Regions from separate parts of the Sphingomonas melonis DAPP-PG 224 genome, predicted to be linked through region 1. Evidence: predicted binding sites of a transcription regulator. Region 1 holds the regulator's gene; each other region holds the start of a gene.

Region 1 (9,973 bases):
ACAGCGAGTTGTCCGGGTACAGGAAGGGCTGGCCCACCGAATACTTGTACGCCATCGCCGCGATCGTCGGGATCTTGGCGATCAGGCGGTGCGAGGCGATGGTGCGCTGCACCGGATCGTGGATGTCGGTCGAGTCGTGGTAGAAGGCCGACAGCGCGCCGACGACGCCGCACATGATCGCCATCGGGTGCGCATCGCGGCGGAAGCCACGGAAGAACGCGGCCAGCTGTTCATGCACCATGGTGTGGCGCGTGATCGTGTTGGTGAAGCCCGTCAGCTCATCCGCCGAGGGCAGCTCGCCGTTCAGCAGCAGATAGGCGACTTCCATGAAGCTCGACTGTTCGGCGAGTTCGCCGATCGGATAGCCGCGATGCAGCAGAACGCCTTCGTCGCCGTCGATATAGGTCAGCTTCGACTGGCACGACGCCGTCGAGGTGAACCCCGGATCATAGGTGAAGTCCCCGGTCTGCGCGTAGAACTTGCGGATGTCGACGACGTCGGGTCCGACAGTGCCGGACATGACCGGGTAGTCGAAATCCTTGCCGTTCACGGATACCTTTGCGGCTTCGGTCATCTGGTTGTCCTTCCTATCAGACTTGCATCTGGTCCGCGATGCGGCCGAGGCTTTCCTCTTTGCCGAGCAACGCGAGCACGTCGAAAATGCCGGGCGAGGTCTTGCGCCCGGTGAGAGCGGCGCGGAGCGGCTGGGCGACCTGTCCGAGCTTTGCGCCCGTGCTGTCCGCCACCTGCCGTACCGCTGCTTCGATTGTCTCCTGATCCCACTGCTGCACCGCGTCAAGCGCGGCGTGCAGCGCAGCGAGGAGCGCACGGGCATCGGCGGTCAGCAGGTCCGAAGCTGCCTGATCCATCGCGAGCGGCCGGACCGCAAACAGGAAAGCGGCGCCGTCGCTCAGTTCGTTGAGATTGGCGGCGCGCGCCTTCAGCACCGGCATCGCGCGCGTGAGCAGATCGACGTCGGTATAGCCGCCGATCTCAGCGACCAATCCCGCCAGCCGCGCATCGTCGGCAGCACGGATGTAATGGCCGTTGAGGTTTTCGAGCTTCTTCAGATCGAAGCGCGACGGGCTCTTGCCGACCGCGTCGAGGTCGAACCATTCGGTCGCCTGTTCGCGGCTGATGATCTCATCGTCGCCATGGCCCCAGCCGAGGCGGAGCAGGTAATTGTCGAAGGCTTCGGGCAGGATGCCGAGCTCGTCGCGATACGCCTCGATCCCCACCGCGCCGTGGCGCTTCGACAGCTTGGCGCCGTCGGTGCCGTGGATCAGCGGGATATGCGCATAGACCGGCTCCGGCCAGCCATTCGCCTTGTAGATCGGTAGCTGGCGGAAGGCGTTGTTGAGGTGATCGTCGCCGCGGATCACATGCGTCACGCCCATGTCGTGATCGTCGACCACCACCGCGAGCATATAGGTCGGCGTGCCGTCCGAGCGCAGGAGGATCAGGTCGTCAAGCTCGCTGTTCTGGACCGTCACCGACCCCTGCACCTGGTCGTCGATCGTCGTCGCGCCGTCATGCGGCGCCTTCAGGCGCACGACGAAGGGCTGGCCGTCCGGCGCGGTCGAGGGATCGGCATCGCGCCAGGGCGAGCGGATGCGCAACGGCTGCTTCGCCGCCTGCGCCGCTTCGCGTTGCGCGGCGATCTCCTCCTGCGTCATGTAGCAGCGATAGGCATGGCCGTTCGCCACCATCTGATGCGCCACTTCGGCATGGCGATCGGCGCGCGCGAACTGGAAGACGGCATCGCCGTCCCAGTCGATGCCCAGCCATTGCAGTCCGGCGAGGATCGCGTCGATCGCCGGCTGCGTCGAGCGGGCACGATCGGTATCCTCGATCCGCAGCAGGAACGTGCCGCCATGGTGACGCGCGTACAGCCAATTGAACAGCGCGGTGCGCGCGCCGCCGAGGTGCAGATAGCCGGTGGGCGAGGGGGCGAATCGCGTGACTATTCCCGCGCCGTCGCCCGAACGATTTTCAACTGTTGCGCCCAACCGCGCTTGCTCCCAAAGTTTGAAACCTGATGGCCAGTTCAGCCGCCGCGGCCTCTAGCACGCGCTCCGTGCGCCTTCAAATGCCCCAGGGGTGGCATCGGTTGCGCGATCGTGTGGAAGCGTGGCTGCACGCGGAACGCGATCGGATTGCTTTATGGGTGCCGGTGGCGTTCGGGGCGGGCGCTGGCGGCTGGTTCCTGATGCCTGACCCCAACCAGTGGATCGCAGCGATGCTGGCGGCACTGGCCATCGCCTGCGCTGCGGCGGCGATCGGGCGGGGCGGGCGGGCGGCGCATAGCGTCGCTGTCGGCGGTATCCTGATGGCGGCAGGCGTGGCGACCGCGTGGTGGCGCGCCGAGCAGGTCGCGGCACCGGTGCTGGCGCGGCCGGTCGTCGCCGTGGTGACCGGGCGGGTGATCGGGATGGAGGCGCTCGTCGCGCGCGACCTGGTGCGGCTGACGATCGAGAGCGATCCGGGGCTGGGATTGCCACCGCGGGTGCGGGTCAACCTGTCGACCGACGATGTGCCAAAGGGGCTGGGCGAGGCGGCGCGAGTCCGGCTGCGCGCGCGGCTGATGCCGCCGGCGGCGGCGTCGGTGCCGGGCGCATATGACTTTGCGCGGGCCGCGTGGTTCGCCGGGATCGGCGCGACCGGTCGGGGGTTCGCGCCGGTGGAGCTGGTGTCGCCCGGCATGCCGGAGGGCAGCCTTCGGCGACGCCTGACCGCGCATATCACCGATCGGCTGGAGGGGAGCCGGGGCGGCATCGCGGCGGCGCTGGCGACCGGAGACGAGGGAGCGATCAGCGAGCGCGATGCGGAGGCGATGCGGCGGGCGGGCCTGGCGCACCTGCTGTCGGTCAGCGGGCTGCACATCACTGCGGCGGTGGCGGCGACGATGTTCGTGACGTTGCGGCTGCTCGCGCTGTGGCCATGGCTTGCCATTCGCGTTCGATTGCCGCTGGTCGCGGCGGGGATGGGGGCGTTGGCCGCCATCGGCTATACGTTGCTCACCGGATCCCAGGTTCCCACGATCCGATCGTGCGTCGCCGCGCTGCTGGTGCTGGCGGCGCTGGCGATGGGGCGGGAGGCGATGACGCTGCGGCTGGTCGCGGCCGGTGCGATGGTGGTGCTGGCGGTGCGGCCGGAAGCGCTGGTGGGGCCGAGCTTCCAGCTGTCGTTCGCTGCGATCGTCGCGATCGTCGCGCTGCATGAGCATCCGCGGGTGCGCGGGTGGTTCGAGCCGCGGGAGGAAGCGCGTGCACGCCGTCTGCTACGCGGGCTCGGGTCGCTGCTGCTGACGGGCGTGGTGGTGGAGGCTGCGCTGATGCCGATCGCGGTCTATCACTTTCACAAGGCGGGTCTGTATGGGGCTGCCGCCAACATGGTCGCTATTCCGCTGACGACGTTCGTCGTCATGCCGCTGGAGGCGGGGGCGTTGGTGCTGGACACGGTCGGGCTGGGCGGGCCCGTGTGGTGGCTGACCGATGGGGCGCTGCGCGGGCTGCTGTGGCTGGCGCATGTGGTGGCGGATGCGCCGGGCGCGTCGCTGGCGGTGCCGTCGATGCCGCTGGGGGCGTTTCTGGCGATGGTCGCGGGTGGGCTGTGGCTGACGCTGTGGAGCACGCGGCTGCGCTGGGTCGGCGCGCTGCCGATCGTCGCCGGTGCCGTCTGGGCGGCGCTGACCCCGCCACCCGATCTGCTGGTGACGGGCGATGGGCGGCATATGGCGATCCGGGTGGGCGGACGGCTGGCGCTGCTGCGCGATCGCGCCGGGGACTATACGCGGGTGATGCTTGCCGAAAACGGCGGGACCGATGGCGAGCCGTGGCTGCTCGACGATCTGCCGGAGGCGCGGTGCAGCCGCGATGCGTGCGTGGCGGTCCTGCGGGACGGGGGAGGGCAGTCGTTCCGCGTCCTGGCGACCCGCAGCGGCTACCAACTGGCATGGCGGGATGTGGTCGCGGCCTGTGGGAGAGCGGACGTCGTGGTGAGCGACCGGCGGCTGCCGCGGGCGTGCCGGCCGCGCTGGCTGCGGCTAGACGCGCCCGTGCTGCGGCGCACCGGCGGCGTCATGCTGACCCTGGCGAGCGGACGTGTGCGGACGGTGATGCAGCCAGGGGATCGGCATCCGTGGCTGGTGGGAGCCAAGGTCGCCCCGCCTCGGCCGGACGATATCCCGGCGGCCGTGCCGTCGCGATGACCCCCACCGGCGCGCTGGGCCATGGCGACGGGACGCTGCCTCCTGTAGCGGGATGACATAGGGTCGATCCGTCATTGCTTCGTTAGGCTCGCCATGGCGCCCCTGTCTAGACATTTGATATCTAGACATTTTCATTCGCGCAATCAGCGGGAAGCCGGGATGCCCGGCCCTCGACGGGGGGCTAAAGCCGCCGTTTGGAAAGTCACAAAAGTCTCACGGACGACCATATGTTGCGGCGCGCCACCACGGCGGAATCCCGTCAGTCGTAGCGGCGGAGGATACCCGACAATTTGCCCTGCACGCGGACGTGCGAGGGGACATAGCGCTGCGGTTCGTAGGCGCGGTTGGCGGGATCGAGGCGGATCATCGCGCCTTCGCGACGGAAATATTTGAGCGTCGCCTCGCTGTCCTCGATCAACGCAACGACGATCTCGCCATCGCGGGCGATGTCGGTGCGGCGGATCAGCGCATAGTCGCCATCGAGAATACCAGCCTCGACCATCGAGTCGCCGGAGACTTCCAGCGCATAATGTTCCCCGGTGCCGAGCAACGCCGCGGGGACGGCGAGCATCGAACTGCCTTCGAACGCCTCGATCGGCACGCCCGCGGCGATCCGGCCGTGCAGCGGGATTTCGACGACGTCGTTCGCGGGCGAGGGCGCGGGACGCACGTTGTCCGTGGCCGGCGCGCTCGGCGGCGCCGCGGGAGCGGGCGTTTCGGGCGCCTTGCGTTCGGAGCGTTCCGGCATGCGCAGCACTTCCAGCGCGCGCGCACGGTTGGGCAGGCGGCGGATGAAGTTGCGTTCCTCGAGCGCGCTGATCAGGCGGTGGACGCCGGACTTGGACTTGAGGTCGAGCGCGTCCTTCATCTCCTCGAACGACGGCGAGATGCCCGTCTCCTCGAGCCGGTCGTTGATGAAGCATACAAGCTCGTGCTGCTTGCGCGTGAGCATAAGCGGTCCTTCCCCGTCAGAACAGACGCGGAACTTCTAGGGAACAATTCGTGGGGCGTCAAGCGATGACGAGGATTTCCACCGAGTCGCCCGCGCGCGCGGCGGGGGCATCGACCGGCCGCACGATCAGGCAATGCGAACGCGCCAGCGTCAGCAGCATCGAGCTGTCCTGAATGGTCGAGGCATAGGCGCGGCCGTCGCGCAGCTCCGCGCGCAGATAATCGGTGCGCGGGCCGTTGGCGGGCAAGTCTTCGCCCAGGATCGCCATCGTGCTGCGCAGCAGCGGGTCTGCGGCGCCGGACAGGTGCGCGATCAACGGTTTGACGAAGAGTAGGGCGGTGACGAAGGCGGATACCGGGTTGCCCGGCAGGCCCAGCACCTGCATCGCGCCGCGCCGTCCCGCCATCATCGGCTTGCCCGGTCGCAGTGCGATCCGCCAGAAATCGATGACGCCGCCCGCCGCCTCCAGCGCTGGCCGCACGAGGTCATGGTCGCCGACCGACGCGCCGCCGGTGGTGACGAGCAGATCGGCGTCGACGCGCGCGAACGCATCGCGCAGGCGATCGAGATCATCGGGCAGGATGCCGAGGTCGATCAGCTCGATCGGCAGGTCGGCGAGCATCGCGGCCAGCATCGCGCGGTTCGATTCGGGCAGCGCGCTCGGGTCGCCGCCAGCGCCCGGATCGACCAGTTCGTCGCCCGTCGCACAGATGGCGACGCGCACTCGGCGGTGGACCGCGATCGTGCCGATGCCGCCGGTCGCGGCGACGGCGATGCGCGCGGGCGTCAGCCGCTCGCCACGCGCGATCAGGCGATCCCCAGCGTGAAAGTCGAGGCCGCGGCGGCGGGTGTTGCGGCCGAGCGTTGCTGGGCCTTCGCCAGTGAGGCGGATCGTGGTGCCGGAGGCGGCGACCTCTTCCTGCACCATCACCGTGTCGGCGCCGGCGGGCAGGGCCGCGCCGGTGAAGATGCGCGCGGTCTCGCCAGGACCGACGGTGCCGGCAAAGGGGCGGCCGGCGGCGCTTTCGCCGATCAGCGTCCAGGGCCCGGGCAGATCGGCGAAGCGGATCGCATAGCCATCCATCGCCGACAAATCGGTGGCGGGCTGGGTGCGGCGGGCGGCGATGTCGTCTGCCGCCCAGCGGCCGGCGGCGGCGGCCAGAGGCACGGTTTCGGTCCCGACCGGCGGGGCGTGCGCGAACAGCCGCGCCTGGGCTTCGTCGATCGGGAGCAGCGCCATGGCGTCAGGCGCGCCAGTCGCCCGACGCGCCGCCGGCCTTTTCGAGCAGGCGGATGTCCGAGATCGTCATCGCGCGATCCATCGCCTTCGCCATGTCGTAGATGGTGAGCAAGGCGACCGACACGGCGGTCAGTGCCTCCATCTCGACGCCGGTCTTGCCGTCGGTGGCGGTCAGCGCGGTCGCGGTGATGCCGGCATCGTCCAGCGTCAGGTCGAGCGTGACGCGGGTGAGGGGCAAGGGGTGGCAGAGCGGGATGAGGTCCGCGGTTTTCTTCGCCGCCATGATCCCGGCGACGCGGGCAACGGCGAGCACGTCGCCCTTCTTCGCGGCGCCGTCGCGGATCGCAGAGAGGGCGTCGGGGGCGATGGCGATGCGGCCGGAGGCGACTGCGCGACGCTGCGTCACGGCTTTATCGCCGACATCGACCATATGCGCGGCACCGTCGACGTCGAGATGGGTGAGGTGGCTCACCCGACCAAGGCCCGCGTCGCGGCCTCGACGTCGTCGGCGCGCATTAGCGCCTCGCCGATGAGGAAGCAGCGCACGCCATGCGCCGCCATCGCGTCGAGGTCGGCGCGGGTTTCGAGGCCGCTTTCCGCAACGAAGGTGCAGCCCTTTGGCGCCTTGCCGACCAGCTCGTAGGTGCGGGCGAAGTCGACGGAGAAGTCGTGCAGATTGCGGTTGTTGACGCCGATCAGCCGCGACTTGAGGCGGAGCGCGCGGTCCAGTTCGGATTCGTCATGCACCTCGACCAGCACGTCCATGCCGCAATCGAGCGCCGAGGCCTCGATTTCCGCCATCTGATTGTCGTCCAGCGCGGCAACGATGATGAGGATGGCGTCGGCGCCGATCGAGCGGCTTTCGGTTGCCTGCCAGGGATCGACCATGAAATCCTTGCGGATCACCGGCAGGTCGCAGGCGGCGCGCGCGGCGATCAGATAGTCGTCGCTGCCCTGGAACCACTGTTCGTCGGTGAGCACCGACAGGCAGGCCGCGCCACCCGCCTGATAGGCGCGCGCATGGGCGGGCGGATCGAAATCGGCACGGATCAGCCCCTTGGACGGGCTGGCCTTTTTGATTTCGGCAATGAGCGCATGGCCCGACTTTGCGTCGAGCGCGGCGCGGAAGCCGCGTGGGCGCGTCACCGCGGCGATGCGCGCGTCGAGATCCGCGAGGCTGATCGTCGCCTTGCGCGCGGCAACCTCTGCGCGCTTGGTTTCGATAATGCGGGACAAAATGGTCATCGGTAGGCGATCCAGCGGTCGAGGAGCGCGGCGGCGCGGCCGGCGTCGAGCGCTTCGGCGGCGGCCTGTGCGCCCGCAGTGAGATTGGGTGCGCGGTCGGCGACGACAAGCGCCGCCGCCGCGTTGAGCAGCACGGCGTCGCGATACGCGCCCGCCTCTCCATCGAGCAGGCGGCGCAGTGCGGCGGCGTTATAGGCCGGGTCACCGCCGCGGATGGCGGCGAGCGGGTGGCGGGGCAGGCCGGCGTCTTCCGGCGTGATGCGCGATGGCAGCGCCGCGCTGCCGACATTCACCGCGAGGCTGGGGCCGGCGGTGGAGAGCTCGTCCAGGCCCTCTTCGCCCGAAATCACCGCGGCGCGTGCGGTGCCGAGCTGTTCCAGCGCCTCGGCATAGAGGCCGGCGTAATCGGGGCGGGCGATGCCGATCAGCTGGTGCGACACGCGCGCCGGATTGGCGAGCGGCCCCATCAGGTTGAAGATCGTACGCTTGCCGATGCGGCGGCGGATCGGCGTGATCCGCGCCATCGCCGGGTGATGGTTGGCGGCGAAGAGGAAGGCGATGCCGATATCGGCGAGGCTAGCCTCCGCGGTCGCGCCGGCGATCTCCATGTCGAGGCCGAGCGCCTCCAGCGTATCCGCAGCGCCGGCCTTGGACGAGGCGGCACGGTTGCCGTGCTTGGCGACCGGTACGCCGCAGGCCGCGACGACCAGCGCGACGGCGGTCGAGACGTTGAGCGTATGATGCCCGTCACCGCCCGTGCCGCAGACGTCGATCGCGCCATCGGGAGCGGCGATCGGGATCAGGCGGGCACGCAGGGCACGGGCGGCCTCGGCGATTTCGATGCTGGTTTCGCCGCGATCGGACAGAGCGAGCAGGAAGTCGCCGATCGCCTCTGCCGAGACGCGCGCGTCGAGGATATCGGCAAACGCCTGCGCCGCGCTTTCGCGCGACAGCGGGGTCGATGGATCGGGAAGCAGGACGACGCTGGTCACGGGCGCTCGCGCACCGGAATGCCGGCGATCGTCAGGAAGTTGGCGAGCATGGCATGGCCGTGTTCGGTCGCGATGCTTTCCGGGTGGAATTGCACGCCATGGATCGGCAGGTGTTCGTGGCGGAAGCCCATGACAATGCCGTCCTGGGTCCGCGCGTTGACGACCAGGGGCGAGGCCACGTCGTTGACGATCAGGCTGTGATAGCGCGTCGCCATGAACGGCGAGGGCAGCCCTTCGAACAGGCCGGTGCCGTCATGGTCGACCGGGGATGTCTTGCCGTGCATCAGCCCGCCGCGTTCGACCTTGCCACCGAAATGCTGGCCGATCGCCTGATGGCCCAGGCACACGCCGAGCAGCGGACGCCCCGCATCCGCGGCCGCGGCGACGAGATCGAGGCTGACGCCCGCCTCGGTCGGGGTGCAGGGGCCGGGCGAGATGAGGAAGGCGCTGGCGCCCGACGACAGCGCCTGCCCCGCCGAAATGGCGTCGTTGCGCACCACCTCGACCTCGCTGCCCAGCTCCATGAGGTAGTGGACGAGGTTCCAGGTGAAGCTGTCGTAATTGTCGACGACGAGGATCATCGCGCCGCCATAGCCGAAGAGCGCGGGCGTGCAACCTGTCGCACCCTCTTGCGTCGCGGCAATCCTGTAGCAATGTCGGTTCGGTTAGACCCGAAAAACCATGCCACGCCGGCGGGAGCCATGGCGGCGGCTGCACGTTGAACGACTTGAAGGAGTGCCCGTCATGATCCGCCCGTTGCTGCTCGCCGCCCTCATCGCCCTGCCGGCGGTCGCTTCCGCGCAGACCACCCCCGCCACCGGGACGGACGGGACGGCGGAGGCGGGCTCGCCGCCGCAGCGGGTGCGCAGCGTGACGCTGGGCGTGGGACAGAAGTGCCCGCAGAGCACGTCGACCGAGATCGTCGTGTGTTCGACGCTCGATCAGCCCTATCGCATCCCGAAGCAGTTCCGCGACAGCGGGCCGATCCCGGCGCAGAACCAGGCATGGTCGAACAAGGTGGCGGTGCAGGACCAGATCGGTCGCGCCGCGGCCGGGTTGCCGGATACGTGCTCGCCCGTCGGCACCGGTGGGCAGAGCGGCTGTGCGCTGATGCAGAACCGCCAGTGGGCGGCCGAGCGGCGTGCGCAGCGCGATGCGCAGGCGCAGATCCCCTGAGGCTGGGACTACTACGGTCCTAGTTCAGTTCGTCACCCCAGCGGAGGCTGGGGTCTCTTGCGGCTTTCGGCGCGCACACCAACCGGGAGATCCCAGCCTTCGCTGGGATGACGGATTGGCTGAGGTTTCGTCGGAGCGCGGTGCCTAGGGCCTACTGC
Region 2 (9,973 bases), 620 kb from region 1:
TGGACGCGCGTCCAATTGCCATAGGTGAACAGCGCCGCGACGAACGCGAGCAGGAACCAGAACAGGATCTTGAGGAACTGCATGCAACACTCCTGAGGTGCGCGGGAGGGTAGCCGCAGAGGCGGAGGAAGGCCAGCCTATCCGATTTCGACACGCAGGCTGGCGAACAAGGCGGGGATGGCGGTGAGGCGCGGTTCCTCTTCGTCGAGGATCGCGCGGAAGGCGGCACGCTTGATCGCGGCGACCCGGCCGGCCTTCATCCGGACGGTGGCGGGCAGCGTCGACACGCAGATGTCGATCATCCGTTCGGCGCCATGCAGCCGACCCCACAGATAGTCGTTTTCGCGATAGGCGCGGCTGAAGAAGGCGCCGAAGCTGTTGAACTGGATGCCCTTCAACGTCGCCTCCGCGCCGCCGGAGCGGATCGCGACGGCATCGTCGGGGGCGATGCGATCGACCTTGATCGGATCGAATTCGTCGAGCCCCTCGCCCTGGAGCAGCGGCAGCGTCGCGGTGTCGAAATAGGGGAAGCCAAGGTAAGTGAGCAGCAGCGTGCGGCGGGTAGTCTTGTCGACCGTCGCCAGCGCCTCGGCCAGCCGTTCGTCGGTGGCCGCGTCGAGCGCGGTCAGGTCGAGCGCCTCGGCCAGCGCATCGAGCAGCGGTGCGGCATCCTGACCGCGCATCTGCCGGACCAGCATGCCCAGGTGCAGGTGGTCGTCGGCGCGCTGGCGGTCGAGATAGGTCGCCAGCGAGGCATAGATCGCCTCCCGCATCGTGGCCGTGCCGCTGGCATCCTCCGCCTCGCCATCGATCTCGCCGAGACGCCGCGCCATCAGCCGCAGGCGCCGGATGCGGAAGCCGATGTCGAAGGTGCGCAGGAAGTCGATCGTCGCTGCGCTTTCCTTGCCTGAGAAGCTGGGCGCGGTGCCGCCGAAGCCGCGCTCGGCGATCGCCGCCTCGATCGCGGAGCGGATCCGCTGCCAGCGCTGTTGCCCCAATTCGCCGCCGACGCGGTAGAGCAGCGCAGTGATCGTCGCGACGACGTCGCTGAGCTTGAGGTGGCCATAAGCGGCGTAGCTGTAGCCGGCGCGCGTGGCGGCGGCGGTCTGCGCGCGGCGGCGCCAGGCGACGAGGCGCGCGGGCGTCGGTCGGTCGAGGAACAGGGTATGGCCGAACAGCGCCTCGATCTCTTCGTCCACCGCCGGGCGCAGGGCGGTGACGATGCCGCGCATCCGGTCGATCCGCTGCGAGCGGGCGGCGATGGCGTCGAGATTGTCGCGGATCGGCTGCTGGCGGGGCAGATCGCTCAGCGCGCCGAGGATGGTCTGAAAGAAGCCGGGCGCCTCGCCCGGCGTGCCGAGGCGGATCTTGATGCCGGGCGAGGGGTCTATGTAGACGAAGCGGCGGTCGATCTCGCGGCGGGCGGGGCGTTCCTTCAGTGCGTCGATCGCGGGGCGAAAGGGCGCGTTGGCGAGCACCGATCCGTCGATCAGCACGGCCTTATCGACCTGTCGCGCGGCATATTGGCGCGGCAGCGATCGGCGCAGGAAGTCCTCGCGACCCGGCCATGCCACGTCGCGCTCGGCGAGAACGCCGTCCAGCTCGCCGACGGTGAAGGGCGGGAAGGCGCCGGGGAAACTGGAGGTCGCCCGCGCGGCGAAGGCCAGTTCGGGGATCGCGCCGATCGTGCCGGTGGCGCCGTGATCCGAAAAGCCGAGCACGATGCGATGTTCGGTTTCGAGCACTTCGGGCGGGGAGTTCAGCTTCAGCCGCTCGGGATGGCCCGTGAAGTCGGTGCAGGTAACGAACAGGTCGAGCGGCTGGCTGTCGGGCAGCAGGCGCGGACCGGCTTCGCTGCGCGCCATGGCATCGAAGGCGTCGAGCAGCAGGCCGGTGAAGGTGGCGCCGCCGAACGGCGGTTCGAACCAGCGCGAGCGGACGAAATGCGACAGCTTCGTGCGCACCTCGTCGCGCGTGGCGTCATCGAGTGCGGCGACCGAATCGGCGCTGCGGCCGGCGGCGACCCAGGCGAGCGGCAGCGCCCACATCTTCGAAAAGCGGCTGGCCGGCGCGGCCTCGGGATCGATCAGCGCCTCGACGTCCGCCGAGGTGAGCCAAAGGTCGGTCAGCGGTTCCAGGCTCTGGCCGGTCGTAATCGCCTGCGCGAGGAAAATGCCGTTGATGCCGCCCGCCGACGCGCCGGCGATGATGTCCGCAAGGACGCGGAAGCGGATGCCGGCGAGCGCCTCCATCTCCTCGATTAGTTCGCGATAGACGCCCTGCGTGCCATCGGCTGGCGGTTCGCCGGCATGGGCGGCGCGGCTGGCGCGGACCATGCGCCACACCTCTTTGGTGATGCCGTGCATGTAGACCGCGAGGCTGATGCCGCCGTAGCAGACGAGCGCGAGGCGAAGCTCCTTTTCGCGCATCAGGGTGCCACGGCCAGCGTCGCCCAGATGGGCAGATGGTCCGACGTCTTGCGCGCGGCGGCGCTGGCGTGGACGCCGCAATCGGTGACGGTCAGGTCGCGCGACACCATGATCCGGTCGAGCCGCCCGACCGGGCGGCGCGAATGGAAGCTGGGGCCGGTCGCCGCCATGCGATAATCGCGGCCGAAGTCGCGCAGGCACCCGGCGGCGGCGGTCCATTCGTTGAGGTCGCCCATCAGCACGGTCGGACGCCGCTCGCTGCATCCGTCGACATGCGCGCAGATCGCCGCGGCCTGCCGCCGGCGCCACAGGCCGGACAGATCGAGGTGCATGCCGACTACGCGGAATACGCCGGCCGCCGTGGCAATGTCGGCCATCACCGCGCCGCGGGGTTCGAGTGCGGGCAGATGGATGGGGGTGTGGTGGACGATCTCGGCGCTCTTGCGGACGAGGATGACGTTGCCGTGCCAGCCCATCGACAGCGCGCGCATGCCGAAGGGCACGGGCTTCCAGTCGCTGTGGTCGTCGAGCAGGTGGAGCGGCAGCACCGATTCGCGGGTGCCGAAACGGCGGTCGGCCTCTTGCAGGGCGATGACGTCGGCATCCACCTCGCGCAGCACCTCCAGCACGCGTTCGGGGTTGCGCCGGCGGTCGAGGCCGATCCCCTTGTGGATATTGTAGCTAGCGACCTTCAGGGGACGAGAAACCATTGCGGAGGCGTAACGCCGCCGCGCGCATTTGGTGCCGTTATGGTGCCGAGTGCAGGGATCGAACCCGCGACCTTCGGTTTACAAAACCGCTGCTCTACCAGCTGAGCTAACCCGGCGCGGCACGCCCCATGCGACAGGCGCGCGCCATAGTCCAGAGGGCGTGCGTCACCGCCGCCTCGCACGCAGGCCGTCCCAATGTGCGAGGCGTTCCTGCAGGCGCGCTTCGAAGCCGCGGCCGGTGGGTTCGTAGAACGTCTGCGGCGGCAATTCGTCGGGCCAGTAATTGGCGCCGGAAAAGCCGTCCTCCGCATCGTGATCGTAGGCGTAGTTCGCGCCATAGCCGATCTGCTTCATCAGCTTGGTGGGCGCGTTGAGGATATTGGCGGGGGGCATCAGGCTGCCGGTTTCCTTCGCGCTGCGCCACGCCGCCTTTTGCGCCTTGTAGGCGGCGTTCGATTTGGGGGCGGTGGCGAGGTAGAGGCACGCCTGGGCGATGGCGAGTTCGCCCTCCGGCGAGCCGAGGAAGTCGTAGGTGTCTTTCGCCGCGATGCACTGGACCAGCGCCTGCGGGTCGGCGAGGCCGATGTCTTCGACCGCGGCGCGGGTGAGCCGCCTGAGGACGTAAAGCGGTTCCTCGCCCGCGGTCAGCATACGGGCGAGATAGTAGAGCGCGGCCTGGGGATCGGAGCCGCGGATCGATTTGTGGAGCGCGCTGATGAGGTTGTAATGCCCCTCGCGATCCTTGTCGTACACCGGCACGCGGCGCTGGAGGAAGGCGGAGAGGCCGGCCGGATCGAGCGGTTCGGGCAGGTCGACTGAGAACAACGTCTCGGCCTGGTTGAGCAGGAAGCGGCCGTCGCCATCGGCCTGCGCGATCATCGCGGCGCGGGCATCGGGCGTGAGGGGGAGGGGGCGATCCTCCAGCTGCTCGGCGCGGGTCAGGAGTTTGCCGAGCGCTTCGGCCCCGAGGCGGTGGAGGATCAGCACCTGCGCGCGGCTGAGCACGGCGGCGTTGAGTTCGAACGAGGGGTTTTCCGTCGTCGCGCCGACCAGCGTGACCGTGCCGTCCTCGACGTACGGCAGAAAGCCATCCTGCTGCGCGCGGTTGAAGCGGTGGATTTCGTCCACGAACAGAAGCGTGCGCTTGCCGAGGCGGGCATGGTCCCGCGCCTCGGCGAACGCCTTCTTGAGGTCGGCGACACCGGAGAAGACCGCGGAAATGGCGAGAAAGCGCAGGCCCACCGCGTCGGCGAGCAGGCGCGCGATCGTCGTCTTGCCGGTGCCGGGCGGCCCCCAGAGGATCATCGACGACAGGCGGCCGGCGGCAACCATGCGGCCGATCGCGCCTTCGGGGCCGGTGAGATGCTCCTGGCCGACGACCTCGGCCAGCGTCTGTGGGCGCAGGCGATCGGCGAGCGGGGCGTCGGCGGCCGGTGGGGTCGGGGTCGGCTCCGGTTCGAGGCCGGTGAGCAGGTCTGCCATGACGGTCAGATAAGGCGTGGGGGGTGGGGCGTCACCCCCGTCGTGATCGGGGGGGGGGGGGGCGGTCCGCCGTTTTGCGCGACTTGGACAACATGAACACCTTACGCGAAACGATCCAGGGCGATCGTTTCCATTCTGGTGGCATCGGATCGCGACGGGTGAGGGCGCGGGGCATGGTGCGGGCGTAGCATGGCGCGCGCGGTGTAGGGCAGTCGTCCGGCGTCCTGCATTTATCATGAAGGCGTTGCGCCATTTGCGATCCAACGGGCAGCGGGACCGACCAAACTTCGACGCAAGTAAGTCCTCCCCCGCCAGGGGGAGGTGGCGCCGCCGAAGGCGGTGACGGAGGGGGCGGACGGGAGCGTCTCCGATAACGAAGCGCTACCCTTACCTCCCCCTCCGTCATGCCTGCGGCATGCCACCTCCCCCTGGCGGGGGAGGACTTCGGGCCTTGGCGAATGTCGATCCATTCCAGACCGCCGCACCCGATCAAAATATATCTTGATCGGGCTTGTACCCTTCGCTCTGTGATATATCTTGAGTGCATCGAAACACAAAGGACGTACAATGTTTGGTCATGGGCATGAACACCGCCACGGGCGGGGATATCGCCACGCGCGCGATCACGGTTTCGGGCCGCGCGGGGGCTGGGAGCAGTGGGGCGAGAAGCTCGACCAGCGTTTTGCCGAGGTGTTCGGCGAAGGGCGCGGCGGCGGCGGGCGGAGTCGTCGGATGTTCGACGGCAGCGAATTGCGGCTGGTGCTGCTGAAGCTGATCGCGGACGAACCGCGCCACGGCTATGAGTTGATCAAGGCGGTCGAGGAGCTGACCGGGGGCGCGTATGCGCCGTCGCCTGGCATGGTCTATCCGGCGCTGACGATGCTCGCCGACATGGAATTGATCGCCGAGCAGGCGTCCGACACGACGCGCAAGCGCTATGCGATCACCGAGGCGGGTGCGGCGCACCTCGCCGAAAATGCGGAGCTGGTCGCGGCGCTGATCGCGCGGTTGACCGACGTCGGCGAGCATCGCGCGCGCGCCGATCGCGCGCCGATCCGGCGGGCGATGCGCAACCTGCGCACGGTCCTGCAGACCCGGCTGGAGGCGGGCGACCTGTCCGAAGAGGCGGGGCATGACGTGGCCGAGCTGATCGACGAGGTCGTGCGCAAGATCGAGCGGCTGAAGTGAGCGGCACGCCCCACATCTCCGTCGTGCGCGTGCCGACGCATTCGGCGAGCCGCTACCTCCAGCAGCTGGCCAAGCACTGGAGCCACAAGATGACGGTGGCCTTTACCGAGGAAGAGGGGACGATCACCTTTCCCACCGGATCGGTGCTGGCGATGCGGGCGGACAGCGAGAGCTTGGATCTGGTGCTGACCGTGCCCGAGGGCGAGGACACGGGCCGGATGCGGGAGGTGGTGGCGAGTCACCTCGACCGGTTCGCGTTTCGCGAGGCGCCGCTGACGTTCGATTGGCGGGAGGGGTAAGGGCTTTGCGTCCTTCGTCATTCCGGCGAAGGCGGGAATGACGAATAGGAGTGTTCACGCGAAGACGCGAAGACGCGACGTAGAGAGAAGATCGGGTGACGCGGAGGCGCGGCGAGGAAGAGGGATTGTCGCTGTCTTCGATCGAAGGGACGGCAGGAATCCTCTAATTCCACCGTCCGTCATTCCCGCGGAGGCGGGAATCCATAACCTCTGACGTTTCGCTTCCATCGCAGACGTTAGCGTGTCTGGATCCCCGCCTTCGCGGGAATGACGTGTGTGGGTGGGGGCGCGGATCGTGTGACGGTGTTAATAGGGCCTTTGCGGGAATTTTGTCGCTACCAGCACGCGATCCGTCACCCCGGACTTGGTCCGGGGTCCACCGGGCCGCAGGGGGGGCGATAGAAGCTCGGGCCGTTCCCTCGCCGCGGAGTGGACCCTGGACCAAGTCCGGGGTGACGGATCGGAGGGGGTGGGCGGCCTGGCCTTTGCAGAGACCTTGCCGTCGCGGGAGTGACGCGATCCGTGACGATGGTTCAGCCTAGCGACCGGCGTGCGGCCCGTCGTGCAGCTCCAAGTACGTGTCGAGCACCGCCTGGTTCGCCGTGTCCCAACGATATTGCGCGGCCTTGGCGTGGCCGGCTTCGCCCATGCTGGCCTTCAGTGCAGGGTCGGCGACGATGCGTTCGATCGCATCGGCATAGCCCGCAATGTCCTTCGGATCGACGAGGAAGCCGGTGACGCCGTCCTCCACCAGATCGACCGCGCCCGTCGCGCGCGCGGCGACGACGGGAACGCCGGCGGCCATGGCTTCGGTGGTGACGTTGCCGAAGGTTTCGGTGATCGAGGGGTTGAAGAAGACGTCCATCGACGCGACCGCGCGGCCGAGGTCGTTGCCCGACTGGAAGCCCGCGAAGATCGCGTGCGGGGCCTGTTGCGCGAACCAGTCTTCCGCCGGGCCCTTGCCGACGACGAGCACCTTGTGCGGCACGCCGCGGCGGGTGAGCTCTTTCACCACCTCGGCAAAGACGTCGAGCCCCTTTTCCTTCACCAGCCGGCCGAGGAAACCGATCGCGACCTCATGATCGGCGATGCCGAGGCTGCGGCGCCAGGCGCAATCGCGGCGGTCCGGCTTGAAGCGTTCGTGATCGATGCCGCGCGACCAGATGGTGATCGGCGTGGTGACGCCCCATTCGCGGAGCGCCTCGCCCATGCTGGGGCTGGGCGGCATGACGCGATCGACGCGGTTGTAGAAGCGCGTCATGATCGCCTTGATCATCGGTTCGATGAAGCCGATCCGATAATAGCGGAAATAGGTTTCGAAGCGCGTGTGGAACGAGGCGACCGACGGCACGCCGTGACGGCGCGCCCAGGTGACGGCGCCGTGGTTGAGAAACTCGGGCGCGGAGACGTGGATGATGTTGGGCGCGAACGCCTCGAGATCCTCACGCGTCGCCTTGGGCAGATAGCGGCCCAGGCGATATTCCGCGCGGCCGCCGGGCATCGGGATCGCCGGCACCGACACGAGGTCGCCGGTCGGCGGGAAGGCGGGCGGATCGATCGTCGGCGAATAGACGCGCACCGTCACGCCGCGGTCGAGCAGGTGGCGCACGAGCAGGTTCAGCGCCTGATTGGCGCCGTCGCGGGTGTAATTGTAATTGCCGCTGAAGAGCGCGACACGAAGGTCCGACGGGTGCATGATGGCGCCGGCCATAGCGTTGCGATTGCGGCGTGACTATGTCGCTTGGGGGTGGTTGTCGCGCCTGCGCACCGTTACCCCGGACTTGTTCCGGGGTCCACCGGGCGGCAAGGGGACGGCTGGAGGCTCGGACCTCCCCCGTGCGGAGGAGTGGACCCCGGCACAAGCCCGGGGGTGACGGGGGATTTGGGGGCTGCCGATAGCCCGAAATCTGTTCCCTTATCGTTCTCATTCCGCTACACGCACCGCCATGGCGAAACCGCAGAAACGATATGTGTGCCAGGCGTGCGGATCGGTGTCGCATCGCTGGGCGGGGCAGTGCGGCGATTGCGCCGAATGGAACACGCTGGTCGAAGAGGCGGGTGCGGTCGTTACGCCGTTCCAGGCCAAGCATAATCTGCACACCGGCGGGCGGACGGTGCAGCTGGTCGGGCTGGATGCCGAGATCGCGCTGCCCGAACGAATGGCGACGGGAATCGCCGAGCTCGACCGGGCGCTGGGTGGCGGCTTCGTCGAAGGGTCGGCGACGCTGATCGGTGGCGATCCGGGGATCGGCAAGTCGACATTGCTGCTGCAGGCGGCGGCGAAGTTCGCGCTCGCCGGGCGGTCGGTCGCCTATGTGTCGGGCGAGGAGGCTGCGGATCAGGTGCGGCTGCGCGCGCGGCGGCTGGGGCTGGGAAGCGCGCCGGTGCAGCTCGCTGCGGCGACATCGGTGCGCGATATCCTGACGACACTGTCGATCGGCGCGCCGCCAGCGTTGCTGGTGATCGATTCGATCCAGACGATGCACAGCGACCTGATCGAGGGCGCGCCGGGCACGGTGAGCCAGGTGCGCGCATCAGCGCAGGAACTGATCCGCTTCGCCAAGGAACGCGGGACCGCGCTGGTGCTCGTCGGCCACGTGACCAAGGACGGGTCGATCGCGGGGCCGCGCGTGCTGGAACATATGGTCGACACGGTGCTGAGCTTCGAGGGCGAGCGCAGCCATCAGTATCGCATCCTGCGGTCGATCAAGAACCGCTTCGGTGGAACGGACGAGATCGGCGTGTTCTCGATGCAGAGCGAAGGGCTGGCCGAAGTCGCCAATCCGTCGGCGCTGTTCCTGACGCAGCGTGACGAGGGAGTGAGCGGGACGACCGTGTTCCCGGCGCTGGAGGGGACGCGGCCGGTGCTGGTCGAGATCCAGGCGCTGGTCGTGCGCCTCGCCAGCGGCGCGACGCCGCGGCGTGCGGTGGTCGGCTGGGACAGCGGGCGGCTGGCTATGATCCTGGCGGTGCTGGAGGCGCGGTGTGGGCTGAGCTTTGCGACGGCGGAAGTCTATCTGAACATTGCGGGCGGCTATCGCGTGCAGGACCCGGCGGCGGACATGGCGGTCGCGGCGGCGCTGGTATCGGCGCTGTCGGAACGGCCAGTGCCGGTCGATGCGGTGGCGTTCGGTGAGGTCGCGCTGTCGGGCGAGCTGCGGCCGGTGGCGCATGGCGCGCTGCGGCTGAAGGAGGCGGGGAAGCTCGGCTTTGAACGCGCGATGGTGCCGATCGCGCTGGCCAAGGACGACAGCGCGCTGCGGCTGACGGGGTTCCGGACGCTGGGGCAGTTCGTGGATCATATGCTGGGGCGGGGGTGAGGGGCTTCGGCTACTTTCCGTCATTCCCGCGCAGGCGGGAATCCATAACCTCTGACGTTGCGGTTCTCTCGCTATCGGTAGCGCGTTTGGATTCCCGCCTGCGCGGGAATGACGGGGGTGGGTGCGGAAGGCGGGGCGGCCTCACGTCGCCCTCGCACATCGCAGTTCGTCCGATGCAGGACTAGCCGCGGGCGTTCCGCGTCCTTATTCCCGGGGGTCTATGGGTCTTACCGCACTCGATATCATCGTCCTGCTGCTCGTCGGGGGCGCGGCGCTGCTCGGCGCGCGGCGGGGGTTCGTCGCGGAGGTGTTGTCGATGTTCGCCTGGGTGGCGATCGTCGCGATGCTGAAGCTCTTCCACGTCGCGCTCGCGGCCAAGCTGGCGGGGACGGTCGGCACGCCGTCGGGCGCGGCGGTGGCGGCGTTCGCGATCATTGCGGGCGGCACGTATCTGGGCGGCAAGCTGGTCGCCAATGCGATCGGCAAGCGGACGCGCACCTCGATCCTGGGGCCGGTGGATCGGGCGCTGGGTTTCGGCTTCGGCG
Region 3 (9,973 bases), on a different contig from region 1:
GACGATCTGTGCGGGCGCATAGAACCCCATGGGTTGAGCATTCATAAGGGCGGCGCAGAACACGTCGGGATGATGGTGCTTCATCCAGGCCGAAGCGTAGGCGATCTTGGCGAAGCTCGCGGCGTGGCTCTCGGGAAAGCCGTAGGAGCCGAAGCCCTCGAGCTGGCGGAAGGTCCGCTCGGCGAACTCGCGCGGGTAGCCTCGTGCCACCATCCCCTCGATCAGCTTCTCCGAAAAATGCGAGACACCACCGGTAAACTTGAAGGTCGCCATCGCTCTTCTGAGTTGGTCCGCCTCGGCAGGCGTAAACCCGGCCCCCACGATCGCGACCTTCATCGCCTGTTCCTGGAAGAGCGGCACGCCCAATGTCTTCTCGAGCACAGCGCGCAGCTCCGGCCGCGGGTACTCCGGCCGCTCCAGCCCCTCGCGCCGGCGTAGGTACGGGTGGACCATGTCGCCCTGGATCGGCCCCGGCCGCACGATCGCGACCTGAATGACGAGGTCGTAGAAGCGACGCGGCTTCATGCGCGGCAGCATGGACATTTGCGCGCGTGACTCGATCTGGAAAGTGCCGAGGGTGTCCGCCTTCTGGATCATCGCGAACACGGCGGGATCATCGTCCTGAAGGTCGGCAAGCCCGACCCGCTTGCCCTTCGCCTCCTCAAGCAGGTTGAAGGCCCGGTTCATGCAGCCGAGCATGCCGAGGCCCAGCACGTCGACCTTCATAAACTTCAAGGCGTCGATATCGTCCTTGTCCCACTCGATGGTCTGACGATCATCCATCGCCGCGGGCTCGATCGGGACGAGGTCGTCGAGTCGGTCGTGGGTGAGGACAAAGCCGCCCGGGTGCTGACTCATGTGGCGCGGCACGCCGATGAGCTTGCGGGCGAGATCGAGCGTCAGCCGAAGCCGGCGATCGGCGATGTCGAGGTTGAGCTCATTGACCTGCTTCTCGCCGACACCCTCGGCTGACCAGCCCCAGACGAGGCCAGCGAGCGATGCGGTGAGGTCCTCGGGCAGGCCCATGGCCTTGCCGACATCGCGCACCGCGCCACGGGCGCGGTAGCGGGTGACGACGGCGGTCAGCGCCGAGCGGTCACGCCCATAGGTCTCGTAGATCCACTGGATGATCTCTTCGCGTCGCTCATGCTCGAAATCGACGTCGATATCGGGCGGCTCGCGGCGCTCGCCCGAGACGAACCGCTCGAACAGCAGCTCGTGTTTGATCGGATCGATGCTGGTGATGCCGAGGACGAAGCAGACGCAGCTGTTCGCGGCCGAGCCCCGCCCCTGGCAGAGGATGCCGCGCCGGCGCGCCTCGCGCACGATCGCGTGGACGGTCAGGAAATAGGGCGCATAGCCGAGTTCTGCGATGAGCTTCAGCTCGTGGCCGATCTGGTCGCGGTACGCCTGCGGCACCTCACCGTCGAACATGCGGTCAACGGCATCGCCCGCGAGTTGCTCGAGCGCCTGCTGCGCGGTCAGCCCTTCGATCACGCGCTCGTGGGGATATTGGTACGCGAGCTCGCCCAAATCGAAGGTGCAGGCCCGGGCGATGTCGACGCTGGCGCGGAGCGCGTCGGGGTAGGCGCGGAAGCGCCGGACCATTTCCTCCGGTGATTTCAGCGCCCGGTCGGCGTTGACCTCGCGCCGGTAGCCGAGTTCGTCGACGGTGCACTTCTCGCGCACGGCGGTGACCACGTCCTGCAGCAGCCGGGCTTCCGGTGCGTGGTAGAGCACATCACCGGTCACCACGGCGCGCACGCCCGCGGCGCCGGCCTGTCGTGCAAGCGCGTCGATGCGCACCGCATCATCGGGCCGACGCCGCTGGAAGAGCGCCATATAGCCGCGCGGACCGTAGACTTGGCGGAGGTCGGCGAGCGCCGCGAGGTTCTCCTCGTCCGCCTCGTGCGGCAGCAGGATGGTGATGATTCCTTCGGACCAGGGCGCCAGATCGTGCCAATGGAGCAGGCAGCCGCCTTTCCCCGCCCGCTTCTTGCCGACGGTCAGCAGGCGCGTCAGACGCGACCAGGCCGGCCGGTCGGTCGGGTAGAGGATGAGCCGCCGGCCGCAGGAGAGATCGACGCGGGCCCCGGCGATCGAACGCACGCGCGTCGCCTTCTGCGCCTCCCAGGCACGCACCACGCCCGCGACGGTGCCGATGTCGCCGACGCCGAGCGCCGGGTAGCCGAGCAGCGCCGCGGCCGAGAACAGCTCCTCCGGCGAAGACGCACCTCGCAGCAGCGAGAAGTGCGTCAGAACCTGGAGTTCGACGTACGCGCTCATGCGAACACGCCGTGGATCCACCAGCTGAGACCGCCGGTATCGTCCTCCACCCCGTCGCCGCGCCGGAACAGCCAGAAGCGGCCGCCTGCTTCGTCCTCGACGCGATAATAGTCGCGGATCGCCCAGACCTCGGCGTCCCGGCGCCACCATTCGCCATGGATCCGCTCGGGGCCATCGCCAGCCACCACGCGGTGCGCCCTCCCCCGCCATTCGAAGCGGCGTGGCGGCTGGTCGGGAAGCAGTGCGATGACGCCCCAGAGCGGCTCGGGTCGGGCAAACAGGCGCACCGGACGTTGCCAGCCCGGCCAGGTTCCGGGCATGGCGACCGGGTCGGAGCGGGTGACGGCCCGCTCCGGCACATGGCTCTCGACCGGCGCGAACCGGAACACAGCGCCGGGACCGATCCGCCCCGCCACCACGTCGACGAGCCGAGCCGGATCACGCACCTGGACGTCCCCGGCGAGCACCGCGCCGAGATTAACGGCATCGAGCGGTTCGGTGTGCGGGGCGGCCAACCAGAATTGCTCGAGCCCCATACCGGGGTCGATCCGCTCGATCCGGAGCTTGAGCAGTCGCAGGAGATGCGCCACCTCGCGTGTTGGCCGCGAGGTACCGACCCCCACGACCTGCTCGCTGCCGTCGACGCGCAGCCCGCACAGCCGCAGCGAGCGGACCCCGAGCCCCCTCGCCTGCAGCAGTCCGGCCATGTCGCCAAGCAGATCCGCCATGACCTGCTCGATCGCTTCCGCGGTTCCGATCGGCTCGAGCAGCCGACGCTCGACGACAGGCACGGTCGCATCCTCCCGCGGCGTGATCGGCTCGGCCACGGAGCCCAGCGCTTGGTCTAGCCGGGTAATCGCGGGCAGCCCCAAGCGCCGCGCGAGCGGCCCGCGCGCAACCGGCAGCAGGTCGGCGACGGTCTCGAACCCGAACCGTCGTGCGGCGCCCAGCGCCGTTGCTTCCAGACGCAACGCGGCGAGCGGCAGCGGCGAGAGCGCGCGGACCGTATCGCCGTGCGGTATGATCGAGAGATCGTCGCGGCCGAACCGGGCCAGCGCGTGCGCCGCGCCGGGCGTGTCGGCGACGGCAACCCGCGCCGTGAAGCCCGTACGTCGGCAGAAGGCCAGCAACCTTCGGCAGAACCGCTCTTCATCACCATGGAGGTGGTCGCAGCCGGTAAGGTCGAGCCAGATCCCGTCGGGCGGTGTCGCGGCCGCGATCGGCGACCAGCGCCGGACCGCCAGCAGCGCAAGCCGGTCGATCAAGGCGACATCCGCCTCCGGCTCATGCGGCCGAAAGTCGAGATCAGACACCAGCGCCCGCGCATGCGTCGCGGCCATGCCGACATAGATGCCGAGCGCTTGCGCCGCGGCACAGGCAGCCACGACTTCCTCACGCCGGCCGACCTTGCCGATCAGCGCCACTGGCGTGTGCGCAGGGGAAGGCGCGGGCGCGGCGCCGGGCGGGGCGCCGCGTACAGCCGGTGCTGCCCGCCTGAAGGGGTGCTCTGCCGCTTCCGAGCGTCGGCCGAGTTCGCGCATAGCGGGTTGCGCATGCGCCGGCAGCGCGGCGATCTGCTGCTCGACCTCACCGCGTGTCGGCATCCCGGTTCGCGCCCAGCGCGCGCCCGACCGCCAGCCACCACCACGCGGCACCGAGCAGGCACCAGGATCGTCGTCGACCGGAAGTTGAAGGATTGGCCTCTCAGGCGGCCGCGAAGCGGGCCGTTCCAGCCGTCTCAGCCGTTCCACGGCCAAGTGCGGCAGGAACAGCGAGACGACCCGTCTCATCGCTGCCCTCCACGATCAAGGAGAAGGGTTCACCGCCGCGCTGCCGCGCCATCTCGACCGACCACCGTGCCCGCCCCACCCCGGCCACATCGAGGCGCCCCGAAGGCGCGCTGGCGATCCGCCACCGGGTCCAAGCGGCGGACGGCTCGCCGAGCGGGTCCCGATCCCGGCGACGATGGCGCCGAAGCAGCAGAACGGGCAAGTCCGCATCGGCTGCGACGAGTTGGAAGCGCCGGGACGCGACCATCGAGATCCTGTCGGCTTCGGCGACCACGGCCGATGGCGTGCCGTCGCGTACCGCATCCTCGACGACGGCCAGCAGCGCGTTGTCGTCCCGCGGTTGCGCATGGATCACATCGGCGGAGTGCAGCCCGCCCTGTGCCAGCCCCGGCGCATAGAGATCACTCCGACAACTCACCCATAGCACCGGCCCTCCGGCGTGGCGTGCTTCACGGGCGGCGATGCCCGCAAGAAAGAGCGTGGCGGCAGCATCGTCGCAGAGCGAGCAGGTTTGCGCCGCAACCTCATGAAGGGCCCCTGCCCGCAGACCGCCACCGGCAAGACGACTATCCAGGGCACTGAGTTCGAAAGGTATGATTCGGTAATTCGGCAACGGCGTTGCGAGCGCGCGGAGACGCGCGAGGCTTTCAGGCAGGGATTGAACAGCGGCAGACATAAGGGATTAGACTCGATTCGTTCCCTTAATGTTCCATTGCCTTCGGCTTTCGGTCAAGGTTGAAGATTCTTACGTGCACCGTTGCGTCCGCACGGAGCGCACGGTTACAAGTGTTGCTGCTCCTTCGTCCAGGTCCGAGCCTCTAGAGCGTCCCGACGTTAGCCGGCCAGGCCATCGATCTGGCGCGCTCGCCAGGCATCGTTCCAGTCGTCATGCTGCTCGGGTACGCGGCTGACGAGTTCGCGGCCGTTCCCGGTGAGATGCTCCCGCGCTTTCTTGAGGAGTCGCTCGGCCGCTGCGCCGCGGTCGCCATAGACGATGATCCGCCTCACCTTCTCGGGAATGGCGACAAACGCCAGGCGCTCGACGCCGCCGAGCGCCCAGGTAGGCGTGCCGAACCACTGAGACGCCGACAGGGCGTCCTCGATCCCTTCGGCGAGACCCAGCTCGTCGGTCGCGGGTGCAAGGCGGATCGCGGCCGTGCCGAGCAAACCCAGGGAGACCTTCGGTTTGGGGATCGGCTTGTGCAGCACATCGTCGGGGTCGAGGAAGGTGCGTTGGACGGCGACGAGTCCGAGGTCGTTCTCGACCGCGGCGATCATGGCGGGCATCGTCGTCCTGGCAGCGCCGGAACCGAGGATCGTCGCCGGGTTGAACCGCAGCGCCTTTGGCCAGGGCGGAGCAAGCCCGCGGGCGAATAGATATTCTTCGGCAAGCGTGCCGGCGATGGGGACGCTGGCCTTCCAGAGACGCAGAGCCAGCGCGCTCATGTCGCGCTTGGGTCTGTCCGCCGGGATCGCCACGGCACTGCGATCATGCAGTCGCTTGCGCTGCAGCGCCTTCAGCACGTCCGCAGTCGAGCAACCGGCGAAGCAGTGGAACAGGATGACGGTGTCGCCGAGGCGGACCGAAAGACTGGGGGTCGCATCGTCATGGGCCGGGCAACGGCATTCACCACGAGTGCCGTGCCAGACACCACCGAGCGCCTCGACGATGGTCCTGGCGCGAACCTCGGCATCCAGCGGCGGCCGCGTCATCGCGATCGTCCCGTGCATCTGAAAGGCTTCGACCATGCTGAGCTCCGAAAAACGCATGGCCGGCCCACCGGCATCCTTCCCTCTGGCGAGCCGCCGGGGAGAGAAGACGACAAGCGCATCATACTCGAAAGCACGAAGCGGAGCGCCTCTGCCGGCTCCGCGCCTCGCCGACGGCTAGTTGTAGCGCCCGGTGAAGAGGTCGCCCAACGCACGGCGGCGAAAGGCATTCCACCACCGGCGTCGGCGATGCTCGGGACCGTCGTGGATCATGTGGCAACGGGGGCATAAAGCCGCGAGGTTGCGCCAGCGCGGACCACTGAACGTCGGGTCGTGGTTGAGGTGCGCGGTTGCCAGATAGACGGGCTTGCGAGTCATCCGAATAGCATCGAGGGGCACAAACGCTGGCTGCCGGCGGAGCGGTCGGCCGCGGCCATCGCGCCAGGCGGCGATCTCGACATCCCACCAGGTGCCATCGGTGCCCGCAAGCTGCGCGACATGGCGGCCATGCGGACGTCGGCAGCGTTCGCAACGTCCGCCGGCACGCTTGAAGCGGACGATCCTGCTGATCTCCGGCCAGTCGATCGGGTACAGCCAGCGATGTTCGGGACGGATCGGCATGGCGAGATTCTGAGTCATTCATCGTCAGAACGAAAGGAGAAAATAGCTCCTTCAGCCGTGTACCGCGCGCGCTCGGGAGAACCCGGGAGCGGGCATAGGCTCGGATGGCTCGAGAGCCGCGCCAGCGAGGATCATCGCCCGGACGGGGTAGGATCACTAGCGGGCTCGATCGGAGCACAGCGCCAAGGATGTCACGCGAGAGACCAATGCCGCACCGCATCAGCTGGCGTCGCTTTCCGCCTTGCTCAGGACCGAGAAGGTGTCGGCGATCAGCTCGGTGCGATACGACACGTCGTTCGCGTCACCATGGCTGCTTTCGCGAACGCGGCCGGTGACGTGTACCAGATCGCCCTTGCTCGCGGACTCGACGTGCTGAGCGACATTGGAGAAGCAGACCACGCTGTTCCAATGCGTGTCCGTCTTCCAATCATCGCCGTCGCGCCGATTGTAATTGGCCGCCACGCTGACATAGGTCACCCGCTCGCGGGCGGTTATCTTGCCGATCCGCCCGATGATGCGAAACTCGGCGATGTTCTGGGGCATGGCTTTCTCCTTCGTGAGTGATCGACTGCGGCGTGGGAAGACGGGCGCTAGTCGCCATCGCCTTCGCGGCGCCGGAAATGGTATCTCGCGATGTTCTCGGGCGTCGCGTAGCGGGCGTAGGCCTCCGTCCAGTCGGAGCTGATCGCACGCTGTGCGACGCGCAGCGGGACGCGGCGCTCGCAGACCAGGCGCCAGAGGACATAGGCCAAGACATTCTTGTCGCCGGCGTTTGCCTGGCCGAACCGTGGCTGAAGCCAGAGATCGCGCGCGTCGAAGGGTGCGCCGCCGATCGAGATCGGGATCAGATGATCGAGCTCGTAGTCGGCCAAGCGCTCGCCTGGACGCTGTTCGGCCATCAACCGGCGCTTGAACGGGGCTGTGACGGCGTAGGCGGGGCGGACGGCGCGAGCGTAGCCCGGTCGGCAGATCGTTTGGTCGATGTTCGCTTGGGTGACAGACGGGTCGAGGGCCCCCGGCGTTTCCGGTGGCGGGAGGATGTCGGCGCGGTCCATGCGCAGCATGGGATTCCGAAGCGCGGTGGTGAGGCCCACGACGGCCGCGCAGAAGCCTGACGGGCTTGCGACGTTGCAGGTAAGGCCTCCTTCCCCTGCGGCGTGTGGATCGGGGGGCGGGCGCCGAGACAGTGCGATCGTCGCAACGATCGCAAAGCCGCCCAAGAGCGCTCGAAGCCTCATCAGCTCTGCGAGGATTGGTTAGCACCGAACTCGGAGCAAACGAAAGGGCAGCGTGGATTCATTCTGGACAATCCTTGGCTGCTTTCCTACAATAGGCCTTGGCGTAAGCCTATCATCTTACCTTCTTGCACGCAGTTCAAACTGATATTCACTCCAAACCACGGCTCTAACCACTCCATATCTAATGTTGTTAGACATCGTATTGCCTCTTAGCTTCTTGTGATAGGAGCGGTTTACTAAGCATTTGCCGCTCCGATCGTTGTAAGAGGCGGAGCGTTATCGTGCTTCCGGCAGGCTTATTGGCGAAAGCGATCCAGCTCTGCGCGTCAGGGATGGGAACGGCCGCATCGCCGGCACCGCCCTCCTACGCGATCATGATCCATACCGGCGCGGTTCTCAGGCAGTCCCCGGATAATGAGGTCGACGCAATCGCGACGGTCCGCGATCTCGTCGCGCTCGGCGCCGACTTCGAGGCAGGCCCGTTGGGGATCAACGGCCGCGATTTCGCCACCTATGGGGTCACACCCGCCTCGGTGTTCGACGCTTGCGCGCTCGCGCGTATCGACGACGGCAGCATCGCGCCACCCGCCGTCGGCTCTCCGGCGACGGTGTCGAGCGTCACGGCGCTGGTCCGAAGAGCCTTCGGCGCGAGGATCACCGACACGATCCGACCGATGAACGTGAGCTACGGGGCTCGCTACAGCTGGCACAAATTTGGACAGGCGATCGACTTCGTGCCGGCGGCCGGGGTCGGCTCGATCACGCGCGAGCAGATCCGGGCCCTGATGGGCGAGAGCGGTGTGCATCTGATCGAGCTGCTCGGTCCCGGCGACCGTGGCCATGCCAACCATTGGCACATCGCCTTTGCCCGACCCGGACAGATTACCGACCAGCTCCGCCCGATTGAAGCCGACGAAGACTGGATGGTCGACCTCGCCGCCAACGACGACCGCCGTCTGCCTCACGCCGGGTTCGGCGCCTCTGGCGGGCCGGCGTCGGACCTGCGGGTGCCTGAGAGGGCGCCTGCACAATGGGATGTCTTCGCCGCGGCCGAGTGGCGCGCGAGCCATGGAGGCGGATCATGATCGGAAAAGTGCTGAACAGGATCGGTGGCGCGGTCGGAGGGCTGGCGTTCCCGATTGCCGGTCTGGTCGCGCTCGCAGCGCCCCAGCCGGCCTACGCCTCGGACTGGGGCTGCCAAGTGGTCCTTTGCCTCGCGACGCCCGGTTCTCCGACGACCTATGCGGCGTGCGTGCCCCCCATCACCAAGCTGTGGCAGGAGCTTGCGCTCGGCCGTGGGTTCCCGACCTGCATCGGGGTCGGGATCCGCTCGAAGTCGGTGAAGCACGGCTACGACCTGACGCTGACGCAGCCGGATGGCACCTCGTCCAGCTACAGGCTCGATACGCGCACCCAGACGGTGACGCAGCAATGATCTATGACGTTTCCGCTCTTACCACGCTGGCGCAAGCGTGTGCGCCGGAGATCGCGACGGAGGCAGTGGTGCCGCTCGTCATGACGGAGAGCGGCGGGGACGCGCTTCGGATCAACATTAACCGAGGGCCGCGCGTCCGTGCCGGCTCGGTCGCCGAGGGTGCGACGATCGTCCGCCGCTACATGGCAGCCGGGTACACGGTCGATGTCGGCCTCGGCCAGATCAACTCGGCGAACTTCTCGCGGCTTGGCGTCACGGTCGAACAGGTTTTCGAGCCGTGCACCAATTTGCGGCTGGCCTCGTCGATCCTTCAGCAAAGCTACGGGTTGGCCAGCCGGTTCTACACGGGTCTGGACGCGATCTCGGCGACCTACTCGCTGTACAACACGGGAACGCTGACCCGAGGGTTACGCAACGGCTATGTCGGCCGGGTGTGGTCCGCCGCGACGGCGATGGGGTCGATCCAGGCTGCGCCGACCCTACCAATGGCGCAACGTCCTGCCGCCCTCCCCTACCCGGGTCCGGCCCGCGATCCGGCGGGTACCCAAGATGACTGGGTGGTGGGACAGGTCGCCTCGCGCGCGATCGAGGTGTTCAAGTGAGCGCCCAGAACAGCATCGCACGCGGAGCGCGGGAGCCTACCGTTCAGGCCGAACCGATCGGCCTCGACATCCCGCCCGAGCTTCAGTCGCGCTACGAGGTTCGACTGGTCGAAGTCGCCGGCACCGAGCCGCGGATCGGCCTGTTCCGCTTGAGCGACCGCGAGACCCCAGCGATCGAGATCACCGCCGATCGTATCGTGGCACGTCGCGAGGATGCGGAAACGATCGACAGTCTGGTCCGGATCGCGCAGCACAATGGTTGGGACCGGATCGACGTCGACGGCACCCCGG

The links. The regulator LexA, encoded in region 1, represses DNA repair genes until DNA is damaged. The targets are predictions, from matches to a motif close to GTTCCNCNCTTGTTCT.
Region 2: a site for LexA is predicted at 8,018-8,033, ahead of radA (DNA repair protein RadA). Genes of this name have one in related genera too.
Region 3: a site for LexA is predicted at 4,772-4,787, ahead of SPHME3_RS0119395 (ImuA family protein). Genes of this name have one in related genera too.

Annotation. Positions count from the first base shown of each region.
Region 1 covers NZ_KB900605.1:2,190,123-2,200,095, forward strand. The annotation lists gene SPHME3_RS0110760 (citrate synthase) at 1-574, opposite strand, end outside; gene gltX (glutamate--tRNA ligase) at 591-2,009, opposite strand; gene SPHME3_RS0110770 (ComEC/Rec2 family competence protein) at 2,090-4,210, shown strand; gene lexA (transcriptional repressor LexA) at 4,470-5,162, opposite strand; gene SPHME3_RS0110780 (molybdopterin molybdotransferase MoeA) at 5,221-6,402, opposite strand; gene moaC (cyclic pyranopterin monophosphate synthase MoaC) at 6,407-6,874, opposite strand; gene trpC (indole-3-glycerol phosphate synthase TrpC) at 6,871-7,647, opposite strand; gene trpD (anthranilate phosphoribosyltransferase) at 7,644-8,639, opposite strand; gene SPHME3_RS0110800 (anthranilate synthase component II) at 8,636-9,220, opposite strand; gene SPHME3_RS0110805 (hypothetical protein) at 9,384-9,815, shown strand; gene trpE (anthranilate synthase component I) at 9,967-9,973, opposite strand, start outside.
Region 2 covers NZ_KB900605.1:2,810,389-2,820,361, reverse strand. The annotation lists gene SPHME3_RS0113630 (lipopolysaccharide assembly protein LapA domain-containing protein) at 1-83, opposite strand, end outside; gene SPHME3_RS0113625 (patatin-like protein) at 138-2,429, opposite strand; gene SPHME3_RS0113620 (endonuclease/exonuclease/phosphatase family protein) at 2,429-3,139, opposite strand; tRNA gene SPHME3_RS0113615 (tRNA-Thr) at 3,180-3,255, opposite strand; gene SPHME3_RS0113610 (replication-associated recombination protein A) at 3,305-4,621, opposite strand; gene SPHME3_RS0113605 (PadR family transcriptional regulator) at 5,189-5,809, shown strand; gene SPHME3_RS0113600 (DUF2218 domain-containing protein) at 5,806-6,108, shown strand; gene SPHME3_RS0113595 (glycosyltransferase family 4 protein) at 6,647-7,804, opposite strand; gene radA (DNA repair protein RadA) at 8,055-9,428, shown strand; gene SPHME3_RS0113585 (CvpA family protein) at 9,649-9,973, shown strand, end outside.
Region 3 covers NZ_KB900606.1:174,708-184,680, forward strand. The annotation lists gene SPHME3_RS0119385 (error-prone DNA polymerase) at 1-2,286, opposite strand, end outside; gene SPHME3_RS0119390 (Y-family DNA polymerase) at 2,283-3,710, opposite strand; gene SPHME3_RS0119395 (ImuA family protein) at 3,991-4,752, opposite strand; gene SPHME3_RS0119400 (DUF7146 domain-containing protein) at 4,911-5,825, opposite strand; gene SPHME3_RS0119405 (hypothetical protein) at 5,964-6,425, opposite strand; gene SPHME3_RS0119410 (single-stranded DNA-binding protein) at 6,627-6,950, opposite strand; gene SPHME3_RS0119415 (hypothetical protein) at 6,998-7,471, opposite strand; gene SPHME3_RS0119420 (lysozyme family protein) at 8,020-8,730, shown strand; gene SPHME3_RS0119425 (hypothetical protein) at 8,727-9,080, shown strand; gene SPHME3_RS0119430 (lytic transglycosylase domain-containing protein) at 9,077-9,682, shown strand; gene SPHME3_RS0119435 (LPD7 domain-containing protein) at 9,679-9,973, shown strand, end outside.